2 linked regions of the Magnetofaba australis IT-1 genome follow. The protein of the gene in region 2 interacts with the protein of the main gene of each other region in a pairwise test. Links are inferred from orthologs where the notes say so. Each region holds a gene or a part of one and is shown on either strand. Other genes may lie near its edges.

Region 1 (4,177 bases), on a different replicon or contig from region 2:
GACTGGCCGCGCCCGATGGCGGCGCCCGTGAACTGGCGGGAGCGCTGTTGGGCGAAGAGCGCGAAAGCATGGATGACGAGATGCAGGACGCCTACGCCGAGATGGCCAATATGATCGCCGGTGGTCTGCAATCGCGGCTGGAGGAGAGCATCGGCCATATCAGTCTGACGCCGCCGGTGTTCATCGATGGAACCGGGCACTCGGTGCGCAGCGACCACTCATTCGCCTGCTGTTCGCAGGACTTCACTCTGGAGAGCGGCGAGACCTTTTTGTGTGAGGTCTACTATCGCTTGGAGGAGCTGGAACAGAGCGAAGTGGCGCAGTTTGGTCTGGCGGTGGTGGATCAAGAGGACGCGGGAGACACCGCGCAAGGAGCGGGTATGAGCGAAGAGCAGATCAAAGACGCCGTGCGCGAAGCGCTGGCGCAGAAGCTGAACGAAATTCTGACTGATGAGAGCCGCCAACAGGTGCGCGCCGCGCTGCCGGATGTGGCCGAAAAGCTGATCCGCGAAGAGATCGAGCGCATTGAAAAAGAGGGGCTGTAAGCCGCGCCTCCCATCCTGCCGCGCCCGCTTCAGGGCGCAGCCTGTTTCCCTGCGCCATTCCTCGCACTGATATTGAGTCAACGCAATCCAAAATTGTACAGAGCGCCAAATGTTTACGTGACGTAGGCCCGGCTACGCTGGCTATTGGTCGCCGACTGGTCGGCGGCGGGGTGATTCGGGCCATCCATGGCCCTCACCCTTCGGGCTCGCTGCGCGAGTCCGATTTGGCAATCCTGCCAAATCGTCTGGGGGCCGCGCCCCCAGCGGGTGTGGGCGGAGCCCACGGTGTGTCTGTTGATCTTGGGAACTCGAGGGCAAAGCCCTCGATATCTTTCCTGTCCAAAAACCACCAATGTCCAATTCTGAATCTGGCTGAGTAAAGGTGCTCAAGGGCAAAGCCCTCGATATCTTCCATTTTCAAAATCGCCACTGTGCAATTTTGAATTCGCCTGAAAATATCAGTAGACGCCCGGTTCCAGATCCAGCACATGACCGCCTGTGGCGGCGCCAGAGCCCGAGGCGCCCGGAGTCGGCGCGCCGTGGGGCGTTACACTGCCGCCCCAGCTGGGCACGCCGGGAGTCGCCGCCACGCCCTGAGAGCGCACATCGCCCTTCTTGAAAGCTTCCAACACCACCCGCTTGGTCTGATCGGTGAGCGGTCCGCCGGTGGCGCCATCCACAGATTCCAAATAGATGCCGTCGGGCACCGGGAAGTCGGTGCGCGGCTGGTCGGCCAGGGCGGACTTCATGTAATCGGTCCAGATCGGCAGCGCCGCGCGTGAGCCGGTCTCTTTGTATCCGAGCGGCTTGTAGTCGTCGCGGCCCACCCACACGGCGGTGACCAGGGAGGGGGCAAAGCCCAGGAACCAGGCGTCGCGCAGGTCGTTGGTGGTGCCGGTTTTGCCCGCCACGGGGCGATTGAGCACCCGCGCGCGACGACCGGTGCCGTGGGTGATCACCCCTTTGAGGATGCTGGTGACTTGATAGGCCACCTCCGAGGAGATCACCTGCTGGCCAAACGGTGAAGCGTTTTTCACGTCTTCGTCGGTGGAGGGGTCGTCATCGCCCTCTTCAGGCGGCTCCGCCGCAGGTTGGGAGGCGGCAAAGGCGCTGTGCAGCAGGTCGGCGGGGGCGTCGCTGCGCGGCTCCTGATGGCACAACAGGCAGTCGCCGCCGCCATGGCGGTAGACGGTGCGGCCCAGCGGATCCTGCACGCGGGCGATGTAGACCGGTTTGACCAACTTGCCGCCATTGGCGAACACCGCATAGGCGCTGGCCATCTGCAGCGGCGAGAAGCCGATGGTGCCCAGCGCCAGGGAGAGCTCCTGTTGGCCTTCGGGGATGGTCAGGCCGAAGCGGTCGGCCATGGCCACCACCTGATCGATGCCCAGCTGCTTGAGCAGGCGAATGGTGACCAGGTTGCGCGAGTGCTCCAGCGCCACGCGCAGGGTGGTGGGGCCATAGAAGACGCGCTCGTAGTTCTCCGCCTTCCAGATTTTGGTCTCGCCGGTGAGCGGGTCGCGATAGGGCACCGGCATGGGGCTGTCATCAACCCGACTGGTGGGGTTGTAGCCATTGGCCATGGCGGTGGCGTAGACAATGGGCTTGAACGACGAACCAGGCAGGCGGCGGCCCTGGGTGGCGCGGTTGAACTCGCTGATGGCGAAGTCGTAGCCGCCCACCATGGCCAGCACCTGACCGGTGTGGGGGTCGAGGCTGACCAATGCGGCCTCGGCGTCGGGCTCTTGGGCTAGGGTGATGATTTCGTCAACCTTGGGCTCGTTCGGCTGTGCGGGGGCGACGTCGCCCTTTTTGCGCGGGGCTGGCGGCGCGATGCGGCGCTCAATATCCAGCAACACCACATCCCCCGCTTTCAGCACTTGCGACACGCGTTTGATGGTGGGGCCCAGGTAGCGTTTTTCGGTGCGCTGCTCTCGCGCCCATTTGACTCCAGGCAGGCCCAGCGCCACGGTTTTGCCGTCGGCCAGCAGCAGTTTGGCCGCGCCCTTGGCGCCGCCGCTTACCGACAGCGTGAGCGCCTTGTAATAGCCGGAGGGCGAGCGCGGCTCTTCCGCCACGGATTCGCGCCATTTGGCCTGGGCTGCGGCGGTGGGCGCGCCACCCAGCTCCTCCAGCGGGCCGCGATAGCCATGGCGGTCGTTATACTCCAGCAAGCCCTGTTTGACCGCCGCTTGCGCCGCGCGCTGCTTGACCGGGTCCAGCGAGGTGTAGACGTCCAGGCCGCCGCGATAGAGGCGGCGGGAGCCCCACTCCTCCTGCAGCTTGCGGCGCACATGCTCCAGATAGTGCGGCGCCACCTGTTCCAGGGGCGGCTTCGGACGCGCCAGTCCCAGCGGCTCCTGTTTCCACTTCTGCGCCTCGGCGGCGGTGATGAGCTGGAGCTCCGCCATGCGATCCAGGACTACCCCCTGGCGCTTGCGCGCGGCTTCCGGGTGGCGCCAGGGATCGTAGTGGCTGGGCGCTTTGGGTAGACCCGCCAACAGGGCGATCTGCCCCATATTCAATTCGGAGACGTCGCGGTCAAAATAGAGCCGTGAAGCCGACGCCACGCCATAGGCGCCCGCGCCCAGATAGATCTGGTTGATGTAGAGCTCAAGGATGTCATCCTTGCCCAACTGCTGCTCCAGGCGGTAGGAGAGGATCGCCTCCTTGAGCTTGCGCACGTAGGTTTTGTCGCTGGAGAGGAGGAAGGTTTTGGCTACCTGCTGGGTGAGGGTGGAGCCGCCCTGCACAATGCGCCCGGCCTTGAGGTTGGTGACGAAGGCGCGGGCGATGCCCAGCGGATCGATGCCCAGTTTGGGGCGTGAATAGTAGCGCGAATCCTCAATGGCGAGGACGGCGTCCAGCAGCTTCTTGGGGGTGTCTTCGAAGGGCAGGAATTGACGCCGTTCGATATAGAATTCGCCCAGCAGTTGATAGTCACGGGCGTAGACCCGGGTGATCAGGCTGGGCTGATAGTCGGTCAGGCTGTTGAGGGTGGGCAGATCGCGCGCATAGCGCAGATAGAGGCTGTAGCCAAACACGGCGACCACCGCGCCGATGACGACAAACAGCAACAACAGCCACTTGACCCAGCCCCAGCGACCGCGTTTGCGGGGCTTGGGCGCCTTTGGGCGGGCGTTGGGCGCATCGCTACGGGAGGCGGCGTCGGCGTTCATGGCGCGGGGGCGTCTCTTCTCGGGGGGGTTGCGATAGCTGTTGGCGGATGGGCGTTTGGGCTTGCGCACAACTCTTCTGTCGTCGGTTCGGGGCGCTCAAATGATCCGCCTGTCCAGCGCGCGGCGCCCAGGTAGGCTTGATCTTTTTGACTAAAAAGCTCAGTTTACTCCCATCCTGTCTCAGGATCATGGAAAAATCGTTGTGATAAGTGGGAGCGCAGGACGCATGTTGGGTTCCATCATGGGAGTCGTTGTGGCGTTGAGCGTCACTCTGTTTGTCGGCGGGGCGGCGCACGCGCAATCCCCCGCCGCCGCCGCGACCGATGGGGCGCTGCTGACGCTGGAGCGACAGGCGCGCAGTGATGGCGTGGTCTGGCGGCTCAAAGGCAGCGCCAAGAGCGCCTGTCAGGCGAGGGTTTCCGAACGCCCAGCGGTGGTGACGGCGCACTGTCC
Region 2 (4,598 bases):
GCGCACGTTGGCGCCCAGTTGCGCCGACGGGTCGATAGCGCCCGCCGGGGAGATGTCGGCGGGAGACTGAAACGGGACCATTCCCAGCAGTTCGCCAGCGCGCGCCAGATCCAACGCCGGAACCGGCGTAATCAGCGCGCTGCGCCCGGCCAGATGGGGTTTGAGCTTGTCGGGAATCGCCACCACGGCGTCGGCGGGCAACGGCGTAAGCCAGCGCTTCTCTTGGGCGAAGGTGAGCGCGTCCGGGGCGGGATCCTGCGCCGGGGTGATGCGCGTAATCTCGCGATCCTCCCCCTCCCACGCCAGCGACAGCGCCTCGGCGATGTGTGACAGCTTCATGCTCTCCCCTTCCCCGCGCCCATGGCGCTAGACGCCGCCCCCGCTCATGGGTTTGGCGTGGATATTAATATGCGCCAGAAGCCCCATGGCGATCATAATGGTCAACATGGAGCTGCCGCCGTAGCTGACCAGCGGCAATGGAATGCCCACCACCGGCAGCAATCCAATCACCATGCCGATATTGATCACCACCTGCAACCCCACCATGGCGGTTAAACCGGTGGCCGCCAGCATGCCGAAGCGATTGCGCGCATTCAAGGCGATATGCAGCCCACGCGCGATAATCAGACCATACAACCCCAGCAGCCCCAGCGCGCCGATAAAGCCCCACTCCTCGGCCAACACCGAGAAGATGAAGTCGGTATGACGCTCGGGTAGAAAGTCCAAGCGATTCTGACTCCCCGCCAGAAAACCCTTGCCCACAATGCCGCCAGAGCCCACGGCGATTTTGGATTGAATGATATGGTAGCCCGCCCCCAGCGGATCCTCCTCCGGCGAAAACAGGGTCATCACCCGGCGGCGCTGGTAGTCGTGCAGCCCCTGCCACAGCAGCGGCGCGGCGGCGGCGGCGGCCAGCGCGCCGCCAATGAGGATGCGCCACGGCAGTCCGGCAACAAAGATCACCACCCCGCCCGCCGCCGCCACCGCCAGCGCGGTGCCCAGGTCGGGCTGTTTGAGGATCAGCGCCATGGGCAGCGCCAGCATCAGCAGCGGCGGCCAGATTTCGCGCCAGCCGAAACGCTTGATGGCGCCGCGATCATGGAAGTAGCGCGCCAACGCCAGCACCAGCGCCACCTTCATCAACTCCGACGGCTGCAGGCGCACCACCCCCAGATCGAGCCAGCGCCGCGCGCCCATGCCGATCACCCCGGAGAGGAACACCACCACCAGCAGCACCACCACCAGCAGATAGAGGGTATAGGCGTGGCGGCGATAGAACTTCTCGCCGGAGAAGGCGATAAGCAGCATCAGGACAAACGCCACCGCCACCCGCACGCCCTGTTTGATCAACATCTGACTGCTCTCGCCGCCGCCCACCGCCGAATAGAGCACCAGCAGCCCGACGGCGACGATGAGCAGCAGCGTAATCAACAAGCCCCAGGGAAAGCGATAGAGGCGCTCCTGCAAGCTGCTGGTTGGCTCGGCCTGGGTCAAAGGCGCGCTGCGTTTACCGCTGTTTGCGCTCATACCCCGCCCCTCCCCAGCTGTTGCGCACAGGTCGTATTCATAACGCGCGCCGCTCCCACCACTGCTTGCGGCGGGCGAAGTGGCCATCCATCACCTGTTTCACCACCGGCGCCGCCACCGAGCCGCCGCCGCCGCCATGCTCCACCACCGCCGCGATGGCCAGCACCGGATCGTCCGCCGGGGCGTAAGAGACATACAGGGCGTGATCGCGCAGGGTCGGGTCGTCATCCTTGATGATCTTGCCTGAGGCCTCGCGCTTGTGCCGCACCACCTGAGAGGTGCCGGTCTTGCCGCCTGCGCGCACCAGCTCCGGGCGTCCGTTATGGGCGGTGCCGCGGGCGCCGTGCACCACCTCCTCCAAGGCCTCCTTGACGAACGCCAGATCCTCGGGCCGCAAGCGGGTGTGGCGCAGCACCTGCGGCTCGCGCCCACGCGCCGGACGCACCAGCGTCGGCTTGTAGAGCACGCCGCCATTGGCCACCGCCGCCATCATGTTGGCCAGTTGCAGCGGCGTGGCCAGATTATAGCCCTGACCAATGGCGCTGATCAGCGTTTCGCCGGGGAACCAGATCTTACCCAGATTGGCCTTTTTCCACTCCCGCGACGGGTTGATGCCGCGCCGCTCGCCGCCCAGCGCAATGCCGCTTTGGCGACCGAATCCCAGGCGGTCGGCCATATCGTGAATGGTGTCGATGCCAAGCTTTTCGGCCACCCGATAGAAGTAGACGTCACACGATTGCGCCATGGCCTGCTTGAGATTGACTGAACCATGGCCGCCGCGCCGCCAGCAGTGAAAACGGTGATCATGGCGCGTCAGATGGCCGCCGCAGAAGAGTTTCTCATGGGGCGAAATTTTGCCCGACTCCAGCGCCGCCAGCGCCACCACGATCTTGAAGGTGGAGCCAGGCGGGTAGCGCCCCTGCACCGCCTTGTTGGAGAGCGGGCGGAATGGGTCGGTGATCAGCTCGCGCCACTCGTCGCTGCGAAACCCTTCGATGAAGCGGTTGGGGTCGTACGAGGGCGAACTGGCCATGGCCAGCACCTCGCCATTGCGCGGGTCCAGCGCCACCACCGCGCCGGAGTTCTCCCCCAACGCCGCTTCGGCGTCTCGCTGCAGATCCAGATCGATGGTGAGGGTCAGATCGCGCCCCTGATCGGGCTCGCGCCGGGCCAGCTCGCGCACCCGCCGACCGATGGCGTTGACCTCCATTTCGCGCACCCCTTCGTGGCCGCGCAACTGGGTCTCAAATGCGCGCTCGATGCCGGTCTTGCCGATCAAATCGCCTGCGCGATAGCGAAAGTTGGGGAAGCGCTTGCGGTCGCGTTCGGTCACTTCGCCCAGGTAGCCCAGCACGTGGGCCAGCAGCGCGCCATGGGGATAGTGGCGCCGCGCTTGGGCCTGAATCTCCACTCCGGGCAATTCATGAATGCGGGTTTCAATGCGGCTGAGTTCGGACCATGACAGGTGGGATTTGATCTTCAGCGGCAGAAAGGCGCGTTGACGTTTGGCCTGTTTGAGGACCTGTTCGATCTGCTCGTCACTGAGTTCCGTGATCTGACGGATACGCCCCACCAGCTCGCTCACCGGCCCGCTGATTTCGGGAATCGCCACCAAGCGGTAGTTGGGGCTGTTCTCCACCAGCATGCGCTCAAAGCGATCGAATACGCGTCCGCGCGGGGCCGGCAGCGGCTGCAGGCTGATGCGGTTGTTCTCGGCCAGATCGCGATAGGCGCCGCCGCGCAACACCTGCAAATTGAACAGGCGTCCGATCAACACGGCGAACAAACCGGCGGCGCCGACCCCCAAGGTCAACACCCGGCGGCGCGCATCCACGCGGAAGCGTTCATGATCGTCTTCCAGCACCCGGCGTCTCCTCCAACCATGTGCGGTGCAGATGAATCAGCCCCGCCACCACCAGCGGCGCGCACAGCGCCGTGCTGATCACCCGACCGGCCACCAGATCCCAGCGCGCCCAGCCCTGTTGCAGCGGCAGCAGCGTGACCCACTGCACCAACTGCTCACCGGCGCCCAGCAGCGCCACCACCGGTAGCAAAAACAGAAAATCGGTGGCCCGCAGACGCGCGCCAAAGTAGCTGATGGGCAGAATGAACAGCGTCTTGCTGAACGCGTTGAGCCCCAGCGGCGCGCCGCTGACCATATCGATGAGCAGACCGATCAGAAACGCCAGCAGAGGACCGCACAGGTCGGGACGATAGAGCCGCCAGTAGAAGAGACACAACAGCGCCAGATCGGGCCGGAACACCGACCATGCGCGCCACGGCAGGGCAAGCTCCTGAATGGCCACCGCCAGAATCAGCGTCAACGCCGGGATCCAGCGGCTGAGAGAAGCCAGAATCACCGCCTCACCCCGGCCTACTGGGCCGCCAGGCGGTCATCAGGCAGCGTGGCGGGGGTGAGCAGACGCACCTCTTCCAGACGGTCGAAATCCGCAATGGGTTTGACCCAGGCGGTTTGGAACAGCCCCGCCTTGACGCTCTGCAGCGACACCACATGGCCCACCGCCAACTCCTTGGGAAACACGCCGCCGCTGCCGGAGGTGATGATCAGATCGCCCGCCTCCAGGTCCGCCTCGCGGGCGACGAACTCCAGCCGCAGCAGACGATCATTGGCCCCCGCGGCCATGGCCTTGATGCGCGAACGCTGCGCCATCACCGGCACCCGCGAGTTGACGTCCAGAATCGACAGCACCAGGCTGTGTTTCTCGCCCAACTGGATCACGCGCCCCACCAGGCCGCGCGCGCCCATCACCACGCTATCGAGAGCGGCGCCGCTGTCGCGACCGGCGTTGATCATCAGGGAGTGGGCGAAGGCCGAGGAGGAGTCGCCGATCACCCGCGCGGCCAGTTTGCCATACAGCGGGTCGGCTGGCATGCTCAGCAGCTCTTTGAGGCGCTGGTTCTCGCGCCGCAACTCCTCGGCGCGCAGCTGCAGCGGCGCCATGCGCGCCAGTTCGCGCTTGAGGCGGCGATTCTCGGCGTCCAGCGCCATCAGGTCATCGATGCGCTCGCCCGCCGCGCGGGTCGCCTCCACCGGCGACAGGATCAGCCGT

The links.
Region 1: the proteins of mrdA (region 2) and MAIT1_RS06420 interact in binary tests that used the Escherichia coli proteins (3 or more experiments, as listed by UniProt). The link is inferred for Magnetofaba australis IT-1 from one-to-one orthologs.

Annotation. Positions count from the first base shown.
Region 1 is NZ_LVJN01000018.1:40,428-44,604, forward strand. The notes cover bases 804-4,177. They hold MAIT1_RS06420 (penicillin-binding protein 1A), read right to left. Parts: upstream 3,794-4,177; coding sequence 1,004-3,793; downstream 804-1,003. Other genes in these bases: MAIT1_RS06425 (hypothetical protein), read left to right, coding at 3,951-4,177. In the rest of the region: MAIT1_RS06410 (chemotaxis protein CheX), read left to right, coding at 1-545. UniProt on the Escherichia coli protein: Cell wall formation. Synthesis of cross-linked peptidoglycan from the lipid intermediates.
Region 2 is NZ_LVJN01000020.1:1,011,819-1,016,416, reverse strand. What follows is about bases 979-3,970. They hold mrdA (penicillin-binding protein 2), read right to left. Parts: upstream 3,392-3,970; coding sequence 1,565-3,391; downstream 979-1,564. Other genes in these bases: mreC (rod shape-determining protein MreC), read right to left, coding at 3,902-3,970; mreD (rod shape-determining protein MreD), read right to left, coding at 3,372-3,887; rodA (rod shape-determining protein RodA), read right to left, coding at 979-1,527. In the rest of the region: lpxD (UDP-3-O-(3-hydroxymyristoyl)glucosamine N-acyltransferase), read right to left, coding at 1-339; more of rodA, read right to left, coding at 367-978; more of mreC, read right to left, coding at 3,971-4,598. UniProt on the Escherichia coli protein: Catalyzes cross-linking of the peptidoglycan cell wall. Responsible for the determination of the rod shape of the cell. Is probably required for lateral peptidoglycan synthesis and maintenance of the correct diameter during lateral and centripetal growth.